2 regions of the Protofrankia sp. CiP3 genome follow, and region 2 is predicted to be linked to the other one. Evidence: riboswitches for the same ligand, from Rfam matches in the RefSeq annotation. Region 2 holds a riboswitch; the other holds the start of a gene.
What was found. Region 2 has a riboswitch for cyclic di-AMP ahead of MJ797_RS27285 (transglycosylase family protein). Riboswitches for the same ligand answer to the same signal wherever they lie in the genome.

Region 1 (4,688 bases), on a different contig from region 2:
CAGTTCATTACCAACCGGACAGACACGCAACCCCGACTGCTCACAGGAGCCAGACCCATGCCCATCGCCACCCCGGACGTCTACGCGCAGATGCTTGACCGGGCCAAGACCGAGGCGTTCGCCTACCCGGCGATCAACGTTACTTCGTCCGAAACCCTGAACGCCGCGCTGAAGGGCTTCGCCGATGCCGGCAGTGACGGCATCGTACAGGTTTCCACCGGTGGCGCCGATTTCCTCTCCGGCACCAGGGTGAAGAACATGGTCCTCGGCGCCCAGGCGCTCGCCGAGTTCGCCCATCATGTCGCAAAGGCCTACCCGGTCAATATCGCCCTGCACACCGATCACTGCCCGGCGGACAAACTCGACACTTATCTGCGTCCGCTGCTCGCGATCTCCAAGGAACGGGTTCTCAGCGAAGGAAGGCCCCCCCTCTTCCAGTCACACATGTGGGACGGCTCGGTGGTCGAACTCGAGGAAAATCTCAAGATTGCCGACGCTCTCCTGATTGAATGCCACCAGGCTGAGATCGTCCTGGAAGTGGAGATCGGCGTCGTCGGCGGTGAGGAGGATGGGGTCGTCGGCGCGATCGACGAGAAGCTCTACACCACACCAGCGGATATGTGGCGAACCGCCGAGGTTCTCGGCACCGGCGAACGGGGTCGCTACATGCTCGCCGCAACCTTCGGAAACGTACACGGTGTGTACAAGCCGGGCAACGTGAAACTCCGTCCAAGCATCCTTCGGGACGGACAGCAGTATGTCGCGCGACAGCTCGGGCTGCCAGCCGATACCAAGCCGTTCGACCTGGTGTTTCACGGCGGTAGCGGCTCCGACCCGGCCGAAATCCGCGAAGCGCTGGACTACGGCGTTGTGAAGATGAATGTGGACACCGACACTCAGTACGCGTTCACTCGGCCGATCGTCGACCATATTTTCAAGAATTATGACGGAGTGCTGAAAGTTGACGGCGAGGTCGGTGTGAAGAAACAGTACGACCCACGCAGCTACGGCAAGGCGGCCGAGAGCGGCATGGCCGCCCGCGTCGTGCGGGCCTGCGAGGACCTGCGCTCCGCCGGGCGTTCGCTCACCGGCTGAGCCGGCCGGCTCACCGGCCGGAGGACGCGCGAGCATCGCTTTTCGCGCATCCTCCGGCCGCCACCGGATCCTCGTACCCAACCAGACCGGTCCGTGCGGCCCTGCCCTTCCCCGTCGTAGAACCTGTTTTGAATCACAGCCGTCGACCGCCCGGACAGAAGATTCAAAACAGGTTCCCCCAGAATGCATCGGACGATATCGTGTGAACGTCCGCTATGACTGCTGGGAACCTGAATTCGATGCGGTGCCGCGGGCTACGCAAACAACCTGTCCGGGTGCACGCGGTATTACTCGGGCCAGCTGCGGCACGGTGGCCGCCCCACCGCTGCCCGTGGTTTCCGTCGCTGGAAAGTGCTGAGCGCGCGCCTGCGTGCGTTAGCAGCCGATCTCGAGATACGGCAAGGGCGCCCAGCCCGATGTGCGCATAGTCACGAAGCGCATTCACGACTTGTTCAGCCACCAGCGATGCTGGTTATGGTCTGCGCCGTGCCCGTCGATACGGCGGGGACACGTCGGGCGGCACGCCGAATCCTGCCCGCGCCCGACGAAAACCAAACTTGCGGCAGGAACGGGGGACCCACTTCCGGGCGTCGATACCAGGCGTCCTCGGGGTGAAGCCGCGAAAGCGGCCGGGCAGTCCCAGCCCGAACCCGACAGCTCACCTCGCAGGCGTGGGGAAGGGCATTACCAATATGTCCCGTACAAGTTCTCGCGGCCGACATCGCGGAATTCGCCGGGCCCGGGTCCGTACCCGAGCCATGGTGCTGACCCCGGCCCTGCTCGCGGCGATCAGTGGTGGCATCGCGATGTCACAACCGGCCAGCGCCGCCACCACGTGGGAGGGGCTTCGCCAGTGCGAGTCCGGCGGTGACTACACGGCCAACACCGGCAACGGCTATTACGGCGCATACCAGTTCTCGCTGAGCACCTGGCAGAGCCTGGGCTACACCGGACTGCCCAGCAGCGCCTCCCCGAGCACCCAGGACGAGGCCGCGCTCAAGCTCGCCACCCAATCCGGCTTCGGCCAGTGGCCCGTCTGCGGCCGGGGCATGGGCGCCGGCCAACTCGGGGCTGGCGCCAGCTCGTCAGGCAGCGGCTCATCATCAAACAGCACCGGCACCGGCTCGTCGGGCACCAGCTCGTCGGGCGCCAGCTCGTCGGGCGCCAGCTCGTCGGGCGCCAGCTCGTCAAGTCCAGGCAGCGCCACCGCCAGCAGCGCCAGTCCAGACAGCACCGGTTCGTCGGACAGCAGCTCGTGGCAGGCACGCTCATACGGCAGAAGCGGTTCCTCGCGTTGGGCATGGCGCGCGGCGGACGCGGCCACTCCGTCGACCGCTGTCGCTTCCGCTGCCACGCCCTTCACGACCGATCTGGTCGACCAGGTGCGACCGGACGTGCGGTCATGGCAGCGGCAGATGAACGGTCTTGGTTACAACATCCAGATTGATGGTCAGTACGGACCGGAGTCGGCTGGTGCGGCGAGCCATCTCCAGGCTGACAAGGGCCTGACGGTGGACGGAATCTGCGGACCGCAAACCTGGACGGCCACCTTCAGCTGAGCCTGAACCGAACGGCTACCGCCTGACGGCTACGAAACTGATATAGACCCCGCACACGACGAGTCGGGCTGGCCACACCAAAGTGACAACAAACACAACAGATAAACACCATAACGACCAGCCCGATTACTCGTCGTTACAAAAACCCAACACAAGCAACCCTCCGGCGGAGCTTTCCCAATCGCCAGGTACAGTTCTCAGTTTGGCCCACATAGTTCATTCGGGGGATGTAGGCCAGATCCATGTAGTTCATCCGACACCCCGATTTGCTTCGAAAGAGCCAGGCTCGCTAGAGTCCTCCCCACTCGCCAGATCGGCGAGGCCGCGCGAACGGACGCCGAATCCCGTCCCCGTCCGCCGTGGCAGGACCTACCGCGAAGCCGCCAGGACGGGATCGGGGGAACCACATCCGGATACCGAGACGCCGGTGTCCTTGGGGTGAAGCCAACGACGCGCATGGGCGTCACCGGCCGGGCATGTTCCCAGCCCGAACCCGACAGCTCACCTCGTAGGCGACGGGAAGGACCGACCCACATGCCGTCTGTTGGCAGGCACCGCGCCCCGCAACAGTCGTCCACCGCAGTCAAGGTCCTGCGCACCACTGGTGCTGTCACAGCACTCGTGGGCAGTGGTCTCGCCGTCGCGGCCAGCCCAGCGAGCGCCGCGACCGCCGACGACTTCGCCAAACTCCGCCAGTGCGAGTCCGGTAACAACTATCACATCAATACCGGCAACGGTTTCTACGGCGCCTACCAGTTCGACGCCGGGACCTGGCATGGCCTGGGTTATTCCGGTCTTCCCAGCGACGCGCCACCGGCGCTGCAGGACGATGCCGCCCACAAGCTCTACAACGCTCGCGGCTGGTCCCCTTGGCCGTCCTGCTCAGTCAAGATGGGCCTGACCAACAACGGCCCAGCACCGCAGACAGCGGCAGCCGTCCCCAGCACCGAGGTGGTCCAGCAGGCGGTTGCCCCAGCGCAGCCTCCGATGACCTTGGAACGCGCGAAGGCCCAGCTGGCATCGTCAAACTTCGCCGGCACAACCCTTTCCACCGCGCTGGCCGGTGAAGTTCGCGCTGACGCTTACGTCTGGCAGAGCACGATGCGTGAGAAGAAGTTCATTCTGCAGGTGGACGGCCGCTTCGGCGGGGAATCCCAGGGTCTCGCGTCGCTGTACAGCTATCTGACACGGGTCGACGACGGACAGACCGGTGTGGTCGGCAAGAACCTCTGGGACATCACCGTCACCAGCCCGTCGGCCCTGTGAGCGCGGGCACTCGTAAGAGGCTCCAGCAGTAGGGTGTTCGATCAGACAGCGGCGTCCGGATGGATGGATCGCGAGGCTGCGGAGGGGTGCGCCGGAGGTGTTGGGCGTCGACCGACGAGCCAGCGTATCCGTGCACCACGCGGCGATGGACGGGGAGCGATGGCTTGCGGCGCCGCTTGGGCGGCGCAAGCCGGACAGTCCTGTTGCCGGGCGCTCTGAACCACAATTTTCCCGGCTGTCCGAAGACGATGTCGGCTTCGGCCCCCGATCCCGCGGCGGACCTGATGGCCCACCCCCTCCCACCAGGTCCGCCGCGTGAGAGCTCCCCATGCGATGCGGCATGAGCGCGATCCGGCAGGATGAGCCTCATGACGACATCCCCCGAACGTCCGGATCTCCTTGGCGGTCCGCCTCCGACAAGGCTCGCTCTCGATCCGGCCGCAGCCAGGGCCCTCAGCGTCGGCGATACCCCGGAGGCTGTCGCGGGCCGCTTCCCGGACTCAAGCCTCGCCTGGGCGATGTTGGCCGAGCGCTCCCTGGACGCGGGCGCGGCTGTCACGGGCTACGCCTACGCGCGGACCGGGTACCACCGCGGTCTGGACCAGCTGCGCCGTGCCGGTTGGCGCGGGCATGGGCCGATCCCGTGGTCCCATGAGCCCAACCAGGGCTTCCTACGCGCGCTCGCGGCGCTGAGCCGTGCCGCCGCCGCCATCGGTGAAACCGAGGAGGCCGCCCGCTGCCGGGAGTTCCTCGCCGACAGCGATTCCG
Region 2 (4,688 bases):
CGACGCCGTCGTCGTGCTGGCAGCGGCCCGCCGCGGCGGAGTCATCTACACATCCGACCCCGGCGATCTTCAACATCTGGCCGAACATCTCCCGAACGCCCGACCATTCACAATCATCAAGGTATAGCAGACAACATCTCCACCGTCGGCTGTGAGGCTGTCAGGTGGCGTTGCGGTACTCGTTGACCAGGCCGCCGAGGATGCGGGCGCGGCGGACGGTGCCATCCAGCCTCGGGATGCCCAGCCCCGCCCGGTTCGAAGCCACACACCCGACCCGATCGTGTGGGGCTCCAAAATCCGGATTTCGGCCTGTGAGCTGGACTTTTACGGTTGACGCGGCCGTCGGCTGTGGGTGCGGCTGTCTCCAGCGATCAGTGCACCGCCCGCCTCGTGCTGGGAGCAGAGGGCTCGGTAATCTTGATTGTGATCGGGCAGGCTTCTGGCCTACCCCAACAGCCCGATTCGAACTCCTGCTGAGAGTCCCGGCACGAGGCGGGCGTCGGGTGTCGCCTCCACCACTTGATACCGCCATGGGCGGTCTCCAGCGGTCGGTGCACCACCCGCATCGTGCTGGGATCCACGGGGTTCCGGCACGATGCGGATGCCCGGATGATGCACTGACCGGTTGAGACCACCCATGAAGAACACGGCGCTGCTAGCGTCCCGCCCGCACACATGGGATGCATCTCTCCTGCGTCGGTCCGTCACGTCGTCGCCGACCGGTGCGACCGTCGGTAACGCGCCCGGCGCAGCCAATGCGGGCCGGGCGGGCAACCCTGCCGACGCCAGCCTCGCGCCGGTCACGATCGGCCTGATCAACCAACAGGGCGCCGAGGTCGGCTATCCGGACCTGACCGATGGAGCCACTGTGGCGGTGACCTATGTGAACGCGGAACTCGGCATCCCGGTGGTGCACGGGCTCAACCTGCGGGTCAACGCCGGTGAGATCGTCGCTCTGCTTGGTCCGAACGGCGCAGGCAAGACAACCACTTTGCTGACTGTATCCGGTCTGCTACCGGTCATCGGCGGGACAATCGGGTTCCAGAGCCGTTCGATCGCAGGTGCCCGCCCGGACGTCCTCGCTCGACGCGGCCTCGCGCACATCCCCGAGGACCGGGCACTGTTCATGGACCTGACCGTTCGGGAGAACCTGTGGCTCGCCGGTGGCCGTCGGGCCGCGCACACCGAGTGCGCCCTCGCCTATTTCCCGGCCCTGACAGACCTGCTGCACCGCCCGGCCGGGCTGCTGTCCGGCGGGGAGCAGCAGATGCTCGCGCTCGGCCGGGCGCTGGCGACCAAACCGGCACTGCTCATGGGCGCTCGTGGATACCCGATGCGCATCCGCCGGCCTTGAGTAGGCGCCCCAGCGGCGGCGCTACCCGGTCGACCCGATTGTCCGCAAAGCGCACCATGCTCTGCGTCAAAAGGTGGTTCCCATGTCACGGAAACATTCCATCAATGCTGGCTGGTTAGAATGAACGCGCGCGCACGCGTATTAATGCTGATCGGTACCGAAATCAAGTGTCGATGTTCGGATGTTCCCTTCTTCACCCCCCCTTGCCGGCCGACCAGCTGTAGCCGATAGGGTTCCTCCGTGCCTTCGCAACGAGGGCGCGCATCGGACGAAACACGCCGAGTCCTGCCCCGTCCGATGATCGTCAAAACAACGGCAGGAGCGGGGGAACCAATTCCCGGACGCCAGCGGGCGTCCTTGGGGTGAAGCCGCATGATGCGGCCGGGTATTTCCCAGCCCGAACCCGACAGCTCACCTCGTAGGCGTGGGGAAAGGGCATCTATATGTCCCGTTCGCGCGCCCGCCATCGCGGTAGCAGAGCAACCAGCAAATACACCCGCGCACTCATCACAATTCCGGCCATCGCCGCCGCCGTCGGCGGTGTCGGCATTGGAATCTCGGGGCCCGCCAGCGCAGCGCCGTCGGAAGACCAGACGTTGTCGGCAATTGCTCAGTGTGAGTCCGGCGGCAACCCGACAATCGTCAATTCGATAGGTGCCGGCGGACTGTTCCAGTTCCTTCCCAGCACGTGGCAGTCAGTCGGCGGGACCGGCCTGCCGCAGAACGCCTCCGTTGCCGAGCAGTGGAACCGCGCCCGGATGCTGTACGCCCAGCAGGGCACGACGCCGTGGGTTTCATCGCGGTCGTGCTGGTCTGGAAAGGTCGGCAGCGTCGCCAACACGGCTCCGACCGCTACCCAGTCGCCGTCGGCGAGTACACACGCACAATCCACGGACACACAGGCTCAACCGTCCGACAGCCCATCACAGTCAGCCGACTCTCAGTCGCTAAATGTCGATACCTCAGCACAACCCGCGACTACCCAGACTCCGCCGGCGGACTCGGTCGGGACTGGGACTGGGAGTGAGAGCGGAACCGGGAGCGGAAACCCCGCCGGGAACACTTCCGTCGCCACTGGCCGCCACCGGCATTCATACCGGTCGCCCTGGTACCAGAACACCCAGCCGACTGACGACTAACCGGCAGGCGACCAAACGGAGAGGAAACCACCGGGAAGCCGGCCGGGCGCCGTACGGCGCCCGGCCGTTCGCCGGATTCCGCCACGAGCCGGTACGACTAGATCGCGCTACACGACGCTGACGGCATCCGCCGGATCGTCGCCGCGTGCGGGGATTGCGCGCCAGGCAGACACGGACGAGTACGCAACGTCCCTGGTGGGGTGAGGATCGCCAGCTTGACCGCTGCGGCCACGGCGGCGACGAACCCGATCACGGCAAGCGGGAGGTAACCCGGACGGACCTGGTCCCCCAGCAGCGCAAATCCCATCGCTGCCGGAACGAGGGTTTCCGCCGCGCCCTGGCTGGCGGTGACAAGCGTCACCGATCCGCGTTGCAACGCGGCCCCGAACGCGCTCATCCCGAGCAGCCCGTAGGCCAGCAGCGCCCAGGAAAGGGGGTCGGTGAGGACAGCGCCGAGGGTGTGGTCGGCGTCCAACGCCCGTGCGCACAGTGCGGTCCCGCCGAATGCCAGCCCCGACAGCGCTCCGAGCGCCACAGCGGAGCGCTCTCCCCGCAGGGATCGGCCCGCCGACGCGCCGGCGGCAGCAAGGACGGGAACGAACAGCACGATCACTATGGTCGCGATGGTGCCCACCGGATGTGGTGGCGCGGGCTGCGCGGTGAAGGCAAGAAGGATCAGGCCAACGCCGAGCGCCGCCAGCGCGCGCAGTTGCGCCGGTCCCGGACGGCTGCGCAGGAACACCGCAGCCAGTACCGCCGTGACGCCCGCGCTGCCGGCGAGGGTCGCCTGGACCGCGAACAGCGGCAGCGATCGCACCGCCACCAGAGACAGCAGCCAACCGCCAAGGTCGAGTGCCAGCCCGATCAGGTAGGGCAGCTGTCGCGCGAGCCGTGGCAGCAGACGCGGATCGAGCGCGCCGGCGGTGACAAGCCGACGCGCGCCCACCGACTGCAGCACCGAACCAGCCCCATAGCACACAGCACAACCAAAAGCGGACAGGTATGCAACAACAAACACCTGATGATCTAACCACCTGCCGATGACGACCACTCCGGCACCCCGGCGCGACGTACTCACAGGGCGGTGGCCAGGCCTTTCCGACGGCGGCCGGGACCACGCGAGAGGGGTGGTCCCGGCCGCCGTCAGGTACCGCTGTTGCAGACCTGCCGAGGAGAAATCTCTCAGCGCAGCGGCAACGCCCGGGTGTGCTCGATCCGTACCGCCCGCAACGCGTCCGGGTCCAGGCCGAGCAGGGCCAGGATCGTCGGGGCGATCTGGGTGGTCTCGACCCGGTGCCCGTCCACCTCGTGGTGTGCAACGCCGGCGCCGGACACGACCAGCGCGACGTCACGGTCCTGCGGGTCCGACCCACCATGTTCGGCGATCTTGCCGGTGCCGCCGGTGAACACGACGCCGTGCGTCACGACACCCACGACATCGGGATGGCGCGGGTCGCCGGGACGGGTGCCGAAGAACGCGGCTGCCCCGTCCCCCGCGTAGACGGCCGTGAGGCCCGAGGCGGCCAACGTACGGGGCGTGCCGTCGATCGCCTTGCCCGCCGCCGGGTGGGTGAGCAGGAAGGTACGGGCGAACGCGGCCGCCGCCGCCGAGGTGTCGCTGAGCCAGAACTGCAGGACGTCGTCGTCGACCGCGAAGGCCACCAGCGGGGCCGCACCGGGATGCCCCGCAGCCCATGCCGCGTTCAACCCGTCGATGATCGGCCCGTCGGCGATGCGGGTGAGATCGGCCGGGTCGGTGGGCGACTGGCCGTGCTTCGCGGACAGGATGACCGTGGTGCTGCCGGTCAGGCCGCGGCGGTGGATCTCCTCCACGATCGTGGCGACGCTCGCGTCGACATAGCCCAGCGCGCGGGCGAGCAGCGGCCCGGGGGTGGCACCGCCGGGCAGGTATCCGCCGGTCAGACCATCCGAGCGGGGCAGCTTCTCGGCGGTGGAGACGGTTTGGAAGTTCATCCCGAAGATGGCCGGTGTGCCGACCTTCGTCGTCCGGCTGTGGTCATAGCCATCGATCTCGTTGAGGACGGCCTGCAGCTTGTAGCTGTCGTACTGCACCGTCGCGGCGTTGTCCTTGGTCCAGTCACCGGAAGCGAAGCCGATCGCGGTACTGTTGATCTCCGGGGTGAACAGGTCCTGGACGCCGGTACCGGACGGCCCGTTGACGATCTCGTATGCGG

Region 1: it holds a riboswitch for cyclic di-AMP, as region 2 does, so the genes downstream of both, MJ797_RS00500 (transglycosylase family protein) here and MJ797_RS27285 (transglycosylase family protein) in region 2, are expected to answer to the same signal.

The regions. Positions count from the first base shown of each region.
Region 1 covers NZ_CAKJTM010000001.1:113,382-118,069, reverse strand. The annotation lists gene fbaA (class II fructose-bisphosphate aldolase) at 58-1,095, shown strand; cyclic di-AMP (ydaO/yuaA leader) riboswitch at 1,608-1,782, shown strand; gene MJ797_RS26900 (transglycosylase family protein) at 1,788-2,654, shown strand; cyclic di-AMP (ydaO/yuaA leader) riboswitch at 3,024-3,182, shown strand; gene MJ797_RS00500 (transglycosylase family protein) at 3,189-3,920, shown strand; gene MJ797_RS00495 (DUF3151 domain-containing protein) at 4,289-4,688, shown strand, end outside.
Region 2 covers NZ_CAKJTM010000088.1:8,321-13,008, forward strand. The annotation lists gene MJ797_RS21215 (twitching motility protein PilT) at 1-127, shown strand, start outside; gene MJ797_RS21220 (ATP-binding cassette domain-containing protein) at 638-1,354, shown strand; cyclic di-AMP (ydaO/yuaA leader) riboswitch at 1,621-1,793, shown strand; gene MJ797_RS27285 (transglycosylase family protein) at 1,798-2,493, shown strand; gene MJ797_RS21230 (hypothetical protein) at 2,591-3,451, opposite strand; gene MJ797_RS21235 (alkaline phosphatase family protein) at 3,676-4,688, opposite strand, start outside.